2 regions of the Micromonospora sp. LOL_014 genome follow, and region 2 is predicted to be linked to the other one. Evidence: riboswitches for the same ligand, from Rfam matches in the RefSeq annotation. Region 2 holds a riboswitch; the other holds the start of a gene.
What was found. A riboswitch is a leader RNA that binds a small molecule or an ion and turns the genes downstream of it on or off. The one in region 2 is predicted to bind thiamine pyrophosphate.
Positions count from the first base shown of each region.

Region 1 (4,257 bases), on a different contig from region 2:
CGTCGAGCACCAGCAGGCGGGGCGCGGTGGCCAGGGCGGTCGCCACACTCAGCCGCCGCGCCTCACCACCGGAGAGGGTGTACGGGTTGGCAGCCGCCAACCGGTCCAGCCGCAGCCGCTGCAGCAACTCGTCGACCACCCTGGCGACGGTCGACTCCGCCAGCCCGCAGCGGCGCGGGCCGAGAGCCAGCTCGTCGGCCACCGTGGTGGCGACGAACTGGTGCTCCGGGTTCTGGAACACGTTGCCGATCCGGCGGACCAGCTCCGGTGCCCGCCACCGGTGCGGGGCCGGGCCGACCCGGCCGTCGCCGGTCAACGCGGCGGTGGCCTGGACCGTTCCGTCGGTGGCTGCGACCAGCCCGCCGAGCAGCAGGGCCAGCGTGGTCTTGCCGGCACCGTTGGGCCCCAGCACGGCCAGCGCCTCGCCGGCGCGTAGCGGCACCTCGTCGGCGAGCGGGGCGAGCCGGGGCACCAGCCCGACCCGGTCGGCGATCAGCAGCGGCTCACCGGCCCGGGCAGGGAAACCACCGCGCTGCGGCAGCGGCTGATCGGGCACCCAGACACCGTCGGCGGCCAGTTGCCCGCCGTACCGGTCGAAGACCTCGTCCGGCTCGCCGTCAGCCCGCACCCCGCCCCCGGCGGACAGCACCACCACCCGGTCGACCAGCGGCAGCGCCTGCGCCACCCGGTGCTCGACGATCACCAGTGTGGTGTCCCGGTCCCCGTCGAGCGCCCCGGCGACGGCGTTGCGGACCAGGTCGGCGCCGGCCGGGTCCAGGTTGGCGGTCGGTTCGTCCAGCAGCAGCAGACCCGGCCGCAGGGCGAGCGCCCCGGCCAGGGCCAGTCGCTGCTGCTCGCCGCCGGACAACGCGACCGTCGGCCGGTCCCGGCCGTACCGGAAGCCGACCCGGGCCAGCGCGGCGTCCACCCGCGGCCAGATCTGCTCGGCCGGCACCCCCCGGTTCTCCAGACCGAACGCCACGTCGTCGCCGCTGCGCGCCATCACCAGCTGGGTCTGCGGATCCTGGAAGACAATGCCGACCCGCTCGCGGGCCTTGCGCGGGTCGAGCCCGTCGACGGTGACGGTGCCGGCCTGCTCGCCCGAGTCAGCCGGCAGCACCCCGGCGATCGCCGCCAGCAGCGTGCTCTTGCCGGCCCCCGACGGCCCGAGCAGCAGGACCCGTTCACCGGCGTCAACGCTCAGGTCGACGTCACGGACCGCCCAGGCCCGGCGGCCGGCGTGCCGCCAGCCGAACCCGCGCAGCTCCAGCCGGCTCACGACCCGGCCGGCCCCGGCCGGGTAACACCGTGGCACGGTCGCGGCCGGGTCACACCGTGGTGCGGTCGCGGCCGGCGGGGAACCGGTCGAGCACCCCGGTGCGGGCCAGGGCCCGGGTCAGCGCCACGCTGCCGGCACCGGCCAGCACGATCGCGCTGACCACGGTGACGATGAAGATCGGAATCCGGAAACTGACCAGGTCGTACGGCGCGTAGTAGCGGATCTGGTCGAAGATCGCCGCGCCGAGCCCGGCGGCCGCACCGGCGGCCAGCGCCACCGGCAGCCGGAACGAGCGGTACGCCACCGCCAGGAACACCAGCTCGGCACCGACCCCCTGGGCCAGCCCCTGCACGATCACCACGGCGCCCCACTGGCTGCCCAACGCCGCCGAGACGACCGCGGCGACCAGCTCGCAGAACAGCGCGGCCCCCGGCTTGCGGATCACCAGTGCGCCGAGCACGGCCGGCACCAGCCATACCCCGTACAGCACCGCCTGAGCGGGCGGGAAGAAGGTGAACGCGGCCTCGGTAGCGGCCCAGATCAACCCCCACAGCCAGAAGACCACCCCGAACGCGACGGCGATCACCGAGGCGACCACGATGTCGACGGTCCGCCAGCTGCGGTCGGCGGGCAAAGATTGCTGCGTCATACGTCGCTCCAACTCCCTGCGCTGGCATTACCCAGATCAGGTTCGAGGGTCTGCGGGACTCCCCGCACTCTCAGCGCTGTGTGCGCTCCCCTGTGGGACATCAGGTTGTGCCACCGACGCTAGCACCGGCGGCACCGCACCGACAGTGGGCGCGTCCCGGTGTGGTGGCGGGCACCCCTGCGCGGGTTATCGTGAACTGCCCGCCTTCACACCAGCGAGGGGACCAGCCCGCCGTGACCGCTGCCGATCGCACCGCGACGCGTCGGACGCGCCCAGGCGACGACATCGACTGGGCCGCACCGGCCGACGACGACCTGCCCGGGTCCGGCGGCGGCGCCGGACCGCCCGGCGGCCCGCGTCCGCCCCGACGCCGGCTGTTCGGTGACCGGGTCGGCTCAGTGGAGGTGCTCGCCTTCCTGCTGATCGGGCTGGTGATCTTCCGCGAGCCGTTGGCCAACCTGATCTCCGACCCCCGGCTGCAGACCTGGACCACGGTCTTCGTGTCGGTGATGGTTCAGGCGATGCCGTTCCTGGTCTTCGGGGTGGGGCTCTCTGCGGTGATCGCAGTCTTCGTACCCAGGTCGTTCTGGGCGAAGGCGTTGCCGAAACACCCGGCGCTGGCGGTGCCGGTGGCCAGCGCCGCCGGGGTGGTGCTGCCCGGCTGCGAGTGCGGTTCGGTGCCGATCGCCGGGTCGCTGATCCGTCGGGGCGTCGCGCCGGCTGCCGCGCTGGCCTTCCTGCTCGCCGCTCCGGCGATCAACCCGATCGTGCTGGTGGCCACGGCGGTTGCCTTCCCGAACAACCCCGAGATGGTCGTCGGTCGAGGTGTCGCCAGCCTGCTCGTCGCGGTCGTGATGGGCTGGCTGTGGCTGCGGCTGGGTCGCACCGATTGGATTCGCCTGCCGCGCCGGCCCGACCTGGACGACCTGTCCCGGGCACGGGCGTTCTGGGCGGCGGTCCGGCACGACATCATGCACGCCGGCGGTTTCCTGGTCATCGGCGCGATGGCCGCCGCCAGCATCAACGTGCTGGTGCCGGAGCGCTGGCTGCAGACCCTCGCAGACAACCCGGTGCTGTCCATTCTGGCGCTCGCCGTACTCGCCGTGCTGTTGTCGATCTGCTCGGAGGCGGACGCCTTCGTCGCGGCCTCGCTGTCGCAGTTCTCGCTCACCTCACGGCTGGTCTTCCTGGTCGTCGGCCCGATGGTCGACCTGAAACTTGTCTCGATGCAGGCCGGCACGTTCGGGCGCAGATTCGCGTACCGGTTCGCTCCGGCGACATTCCTGATCGCCATCGTGGTGGCGGTCGCGGTGGGGACGGTGCTGTTGTGAACAAACAGGCTCAAGGCGTGGTGCTGCTGCTCCTCGGCGGCGCGGTGGTACGGGCCAGCGTCACCGACATGTACCTGCGGTACGTCAAGGAGGCGCTGCAACCGTTCCTGATCGCCGCCGGCCTGCTGCTGATCGTCGCAGCGGTCATGACGCTCTGGCACGACCTGCGGCGTCGGTCGACACCGGCCCCTGCCGTCGGCGTACATGCCGGGCACGGCCACGCCGTCGACGACGGGCACGGTTGCTCCGCCGACGACGGCCACGGCCACGCCCATCACGAGCCGAGGGTGGGCTGGCTGCTGATCCTGCCGGTGCTCGGGCTGCTACTGGTCGCCCCGCCGGCGCTGGGTTCGTACGCCGTCGCGCAGGCCGGCACCGCGTTGAGCAGCGAGCAGGCATCGTCGGATTATCCGCCGCTGCCGGACGGCGATCCGGCCGAGATCAGCGTGCTCGACTACGCCTCCCGGGCGATCTTCGACGAGGGCCGGTCGCTGGACGGGCGCGACGTACGGCTCACCGGCTTCGTCACCGACGGCCCGGACGGTGAGCCGATGTTGGCCCGGATCGTGCTCTCCTGCTGTGCCGCCGACGGCCGGCCGATCAAGGTCGGGATGGACGGCAGCGCCCCGACCGGGCTGCCGGCGGACACCTGGATCGCGGTGGTCGGCCGGTACAGCGACCGGATCGGCACCGACCCGGTGAACGGGGCCAGCATCCCCTATCTGGCGGTCGAGTCGTGGCAGCAGATCGACGCCCCCCGGCAGCAGTACGAGTAGAGGTTTCCCGCCGTGGCGTCCGGGGCACGTTGCTGACCGCCAGTTGAGCGTGGGCGGTCCGGCAGGAGGACGAGCGGACGTGGACCGGGAGACTGAGAAGGAACGCTGGCAGCGCAACTTTTCCGATCTGCTACAGGAGCTGAGGGTCGCCCAGACCGGGGTGCAGATCCTCTTCGCGTTCCTGCTGACCCTGCCGTTCAGCAGCGGGTTCCCCGACACGAA
Region 1 covers NZ_JBHMIP010000006.1:66,240-70,496, forward strand. The annotation lists gene ACFHW1_RS07325 (ABC transporter ATP-binding protein) at 1-1,279, opposite strand, end outside; gene ACFHW1_RS07330 (ECF transporter S component) at 1,329-1,928, opposite strand; TPP riboswitch at 1,925-2,030, opposite strand; gene ACFHW1_RS07335 (permease) at 2,243-3,259, shown strand; gene ACFHW1_RS07340 (TIGR03943 family putative permease subunit) at 3,256-4,035, shown strand; gene ACFHW1_RS07345 (DUF6328 family protein) at 4,115-4,257, shown strand, end outside.
Region 1: another riboswitch for thiamine pyrophosphate. It lies ahead of ACFHW1_RS07330 (ECF transporter S component); the one in region 2 lies ahead of ACFHW1_RS01170 (thiamine phosphate synthase).

Region 2 (4,257 bases):
CGGCCGAGTTGACGTCGGGCTGCTGGTGCCAGCCGAGCAGCGGCGCGTTGTCCGGGGTGCCGGGCCGGGCCGCCGCCTGCGCCTCGAGCAGCTCGTACTCGGCGATCTCCGGCAGCAGATCGGCGGCGGCGCGCAGCAACTCCAGCACCGCTCCGGCGGTGACGGTGGTGTCGCCGCGCTCCTCGACGGTGGCGCCGACGACCACCTCACCGTCGGCACGGGGCACCAGGTAGACGTGCCGGCCGTCGGCGTACCCCCGGATCACATGCCGGAACCCGACGGCGCCGGCGGGTGCCCGCAGCCGCAGAATCTGGCCTTTCACCGGGCGGACCGGCAGCCCGGTCAGCGCCGCCGATCCACAGCCGGCCGCGACAACGACGACCCGCGCGTCCAGTGCGGAAAGATCGGTGACCGGCTGCGGGACGACGGTCACCCCGGCCCGGTCCAACGCGGTGTCCAACGCCGCGACCAGCCGACGCGGGTCGACCTGGTGGTCGTCGGGCATCAGCGCGCCGCCGCGCACCCTCGGCGCCAACGCCGGTTCGCGCTCGCGCAGCGCCGTGGCGCGCAGCAGCGTGATCGGCAGGTCCAGACTCTGCTGGTACGCCCAGAGGCGATCCGCCTCGCGTCGGTCGTCGCCGGTCAGCGTGACGACCAGTGTGCCGGCGGTGCGGTAACCGATATCCTGGCCGGTGACGGCGGTCAGCTCGGCGGCGAACGCCGGCCAGCGGGCCGCCGATTCGACCAGCAGCCGGGTCAGCTCAGCCTCGCCGAAGTGCGACTCGGCGACCGGGGCGAGCATCCCGGCTGCCACCGAGGACGCCCCGGATCCGGGTGCCGGGTCGTAGAGCACGGTACGCAGCCGACGCTGGGCGCACCGCCAGGCGATGCTCATCCCGATCGGCCCGCCGCCGACCACCGCCACGTCCGCGCCCTCGGCCGACCCGGTCATCGTGTCGCGCCCGTCTGGGCGGCCGGCCGCTGCCGTACCGCAGTCAGCAGGTCAGCGGTGGCCTGCCCCGGGTCGACGGCACCCGCGATCGCGCCGACCACCGCGACTCCATGCGCCCCGGCGGCCAGCAGGTCCGGCACCCGGTCCACAGTGATCCCGGCGATCGCCACCACCGGCACGTCGACCGCAGCGGCGACGGCGGCCAGCCCGGCCGGCCCGATCGGGTCCGGCAGCCCGGACTTGGTGCCGGTGGCGTAGCACGGCCCGACCCCCAGGTACGTCGCCCCGGCGGCGACCGCCGCCCGCCCGGTGGCCGGGTCGCGGGCTGTGGCGCCGAGGATCGCGGCCGGCCCGAGCACCCGGCGGGCGGCGTCGACCGGCAGGTCCGCCGCACCGACGTGCGCACCGGCCGCGCCGGTGGCGAGCGCGACGTGCAGCCGGTCGTTGACCAGGCAGGTCACCTGGTACGCGGCGCATTCGGCGACCGCGCGGACGGTCAGCTCGTACGCCTCCCGGTCGGACATGTCGTCCTCGACGCGGACCTGCACGACCAGGTCGGCGGTGGCGTCGGCGGCGCGGGCGGCGGCGAGCGCCACCCGCAGTACGCCGAGCGGGTCGCGCCCGGGTCGGGTGTCGGTGATCAGATGCAGTCGCCCAAGGGACGGCACGGCAACGCTCCTCCCTGCGCCGGCATTACCCGGATCAGGTTCTACGGTCGGAGGCCGCGTCAGCCTCCCTCTCAGCCCGGTGCACCGGGCTCCCGTGGGTTACTTGCCTGTTACCGTACGACGGTCTCGTCGATCCGCCAAGGGTCAATCCGAGGCAACCTTCGGTCGCTGCCCACCCCGCCGCTGTCCGCCGTGACCAGGCTCACCGCCAGCTGGGCGCCAGCAACGCGGCTGATCTTTCGGCGTGCCGTTTCGGCCTGACATTTTTCGCTGGTACTGGATATGACCTTCCACCTCTTGCAGTCGCGGAGTTACGTTCTGTTTACTTATCGACTTCGATGGGGAAGGTAGTAATGTCGGCGAAGAGCAACCGGGTGACGGCACACACGGTAAGGGCACGAAGGGCAGCAAGGCTCCTGCTGGCGAGGGCTCTCGTGGTCCGCTGGGGTTCATGGTGGACTTGGCCCGAGGTCTACGGGACCTGCTGCGCGGGTGAGGCAGCTCCGGCCCGAGTACCGGGGCCCGTCCGGTCGCGTGGAAGCTGATCCATTGGCTGTGCCGGGCCCTGGTGCTTCCGTGGAGTTAGGGCAGCTGGCCCGGCTGTTCACCGGGGTTGGGCTGGCGGGTGAGTTCCCGCCGGGTGGCTGGTGGAAGGGCGTGGACCTGGTGTGACCTGCCCCGGTGCCCCGTGCTACCGGCCACTGCCTGGGTGAGGTATTTGACCGAGTCGTCGCCGAGATGTGCGGGGATACTGAGGCTGTCGGGGTGAACTTTTCCGGCGGGCTGGACTCTTTGGCGGTGCTGGTGGCGGTGTGCCAACTGGCCCAGGTGCGACGGGTGGTGGCGTTCACCGTCGATCTGGTCGACGACGACGATGCCAGCACCGCCGTGGCGGCGGCGGATCTGGTAGCCGATCTCGGACTGCCGGCAGACCTGGTCGTTGTCGAGCCGGATGGGGCCGGACCGGTGCCTCCATGGTCGCCGCTTGGGCCGAGGTTCGACGCGTTGCCGCGCGTCAACGCCCGGGTGAACGCCGCCGCCGCAACGGCCGGTTGTGGGGTGCTACTTTCCGGCAACGGCGCGGACGAGTTGCTGGCGGCAGGGTCGTTCGCGACAGCGCAGGTCGCTGGCCGGTGGGGTCTGCGGGGTGTCCGCCGGTATCTGGCGGACATGGCCGGCACTGCAGCCGGGCGGCTCGGGGAGGCGGTGGCGGTCGTAGCCCGAGTCCTGCCGGCCAACTGGTCGGCGCGAGGCGTACTGGGCGGCGAACTGGCCCGGGTTGTGTCGCCCGACGGTGTCGCCGTTACTGGCGACCCATCACCGGCAGGACGCACTGAGGTGGGCGGCGGGTTGGGTACGCGACCATGTCGCTGGCCATAGGCAGGCGGGGCGGTCGTGGGCGGAGGCCGACCGAGTCGACACGTTCTGGCCACGCGGGTTCCTACCGGCGGCGGGCGCCGTACCGGAGGGTTCGCCGTTCCTGCATCCGGATCTGGTCACCGCCGGCTTGGCGGCACCGATCGCATCACGCTACGACCCGCGCCCCAGGCACGCCTACCATCGAATCAAGCCTTTGGTGACCGGGCTGTTTCCGGACAACATGCGGGCTGGGCTGCCGACCCGGAAGCGGTACTACGCTACTGCGTTGACCCGGTCGGTCATGGGTCCGCTGGCCGCGCCGGTGTGCGTCGGGGCCGGGCTGCTGGATGCCGCCGCAGTCACGTCATACACAGACCCGGCAACCAGGATGATGGTGACGGCGGTGGAGTCGTGGCTGGCCGGGGCGGCAACGCGCGGGTTCGCGTTCAGTGGGTGAGCCGGTACGACCAGAGCCGGTCAACCTCGGTGAAGCCGGCCCGCTCATACATCGTGTTGGCGGCGGCCCGCGAGCGTTCCGGGTCGTCGGAGGGGGCATCGTCGTCGACGTAGAGAATCACCTGCCGTCCGCCGAGTCCCGCCAGCAGGTCCAGGGCGGACCCGAGAAGGCGGGGCCCCAGCCCTTCGCCCCGGGCGGCCGGTTCCACACCGATCCACCACAGCACCCCGACCCCGTCGACCGGGTCACCGATCGTGGCCTCGGCGACCACCTGGCCGCCACGTTCGACCTCCAGGACACGACGGTCCTCCTCCCGGCGGACTCGGCAAGAGCAGCTCGGCAGGCCGGTGGCGGGCAGGTCGCGGCACATGTACCGCCAAAGATCACTGCCGACGAAACCGCATTCGGTCAGGACGGTGTGGGTGGCCGGGCGGTGCCGCACCGGCAGCGCCTCCAGGCCGAGGCCCAGCGCGGTGGCGAAGGCGAACGCCTCCACGGTCGGGCAATCGGCCAACTCGGTCAGGGCGTGATCGAGCAGCAGTCGCACGACGGCGGGGACCTCGCGGGCGTGCAGCCACAGGATCATCCCGGCACGGTCACGTGGACGGCGGGCGAAGGCGATGACGCCGACCGGCTTGCCTGTGCCGTCAACCAGCGCCTCGGTACGCAGGTCGGACAGCTCTGCCCACCACGCCGAGTCCACCGGTGAGGTTCCGTCAATCGCGGCTTGCAGCATGGCCGGCGTGCAGGCCGGCTGGCCGGGCAACCGGTCGCCGTTGATCAACGCGACCAGCTCCGAGGTGGCGGTGGTGACCGGGGTC
Region 2 covers NZ_JBHMIP010000001.1:238,220-242,476, reverse strand. The annotation lists gene thiO (glycine oxidase ThiO) at 1-952, opposite strand, end outside; gene ACFHW1_RS01170 (thiamine phosphate synthase) at 949-1,620, opposite strand; TPP riboswitch at 1,615-1,726, opposite strand; gene ACFHW1_RS01165 (asparagine synthase-related protein) at 2,302-3,000, shown strand; gene ACFHW1_RS01160 (hypothetical protein) at 3,197-3,436, shown strand; gene ACFHW1_RS01155 (GNAT family N-acetyltransferase) at 3,426-4,257, opposite strand, start outside.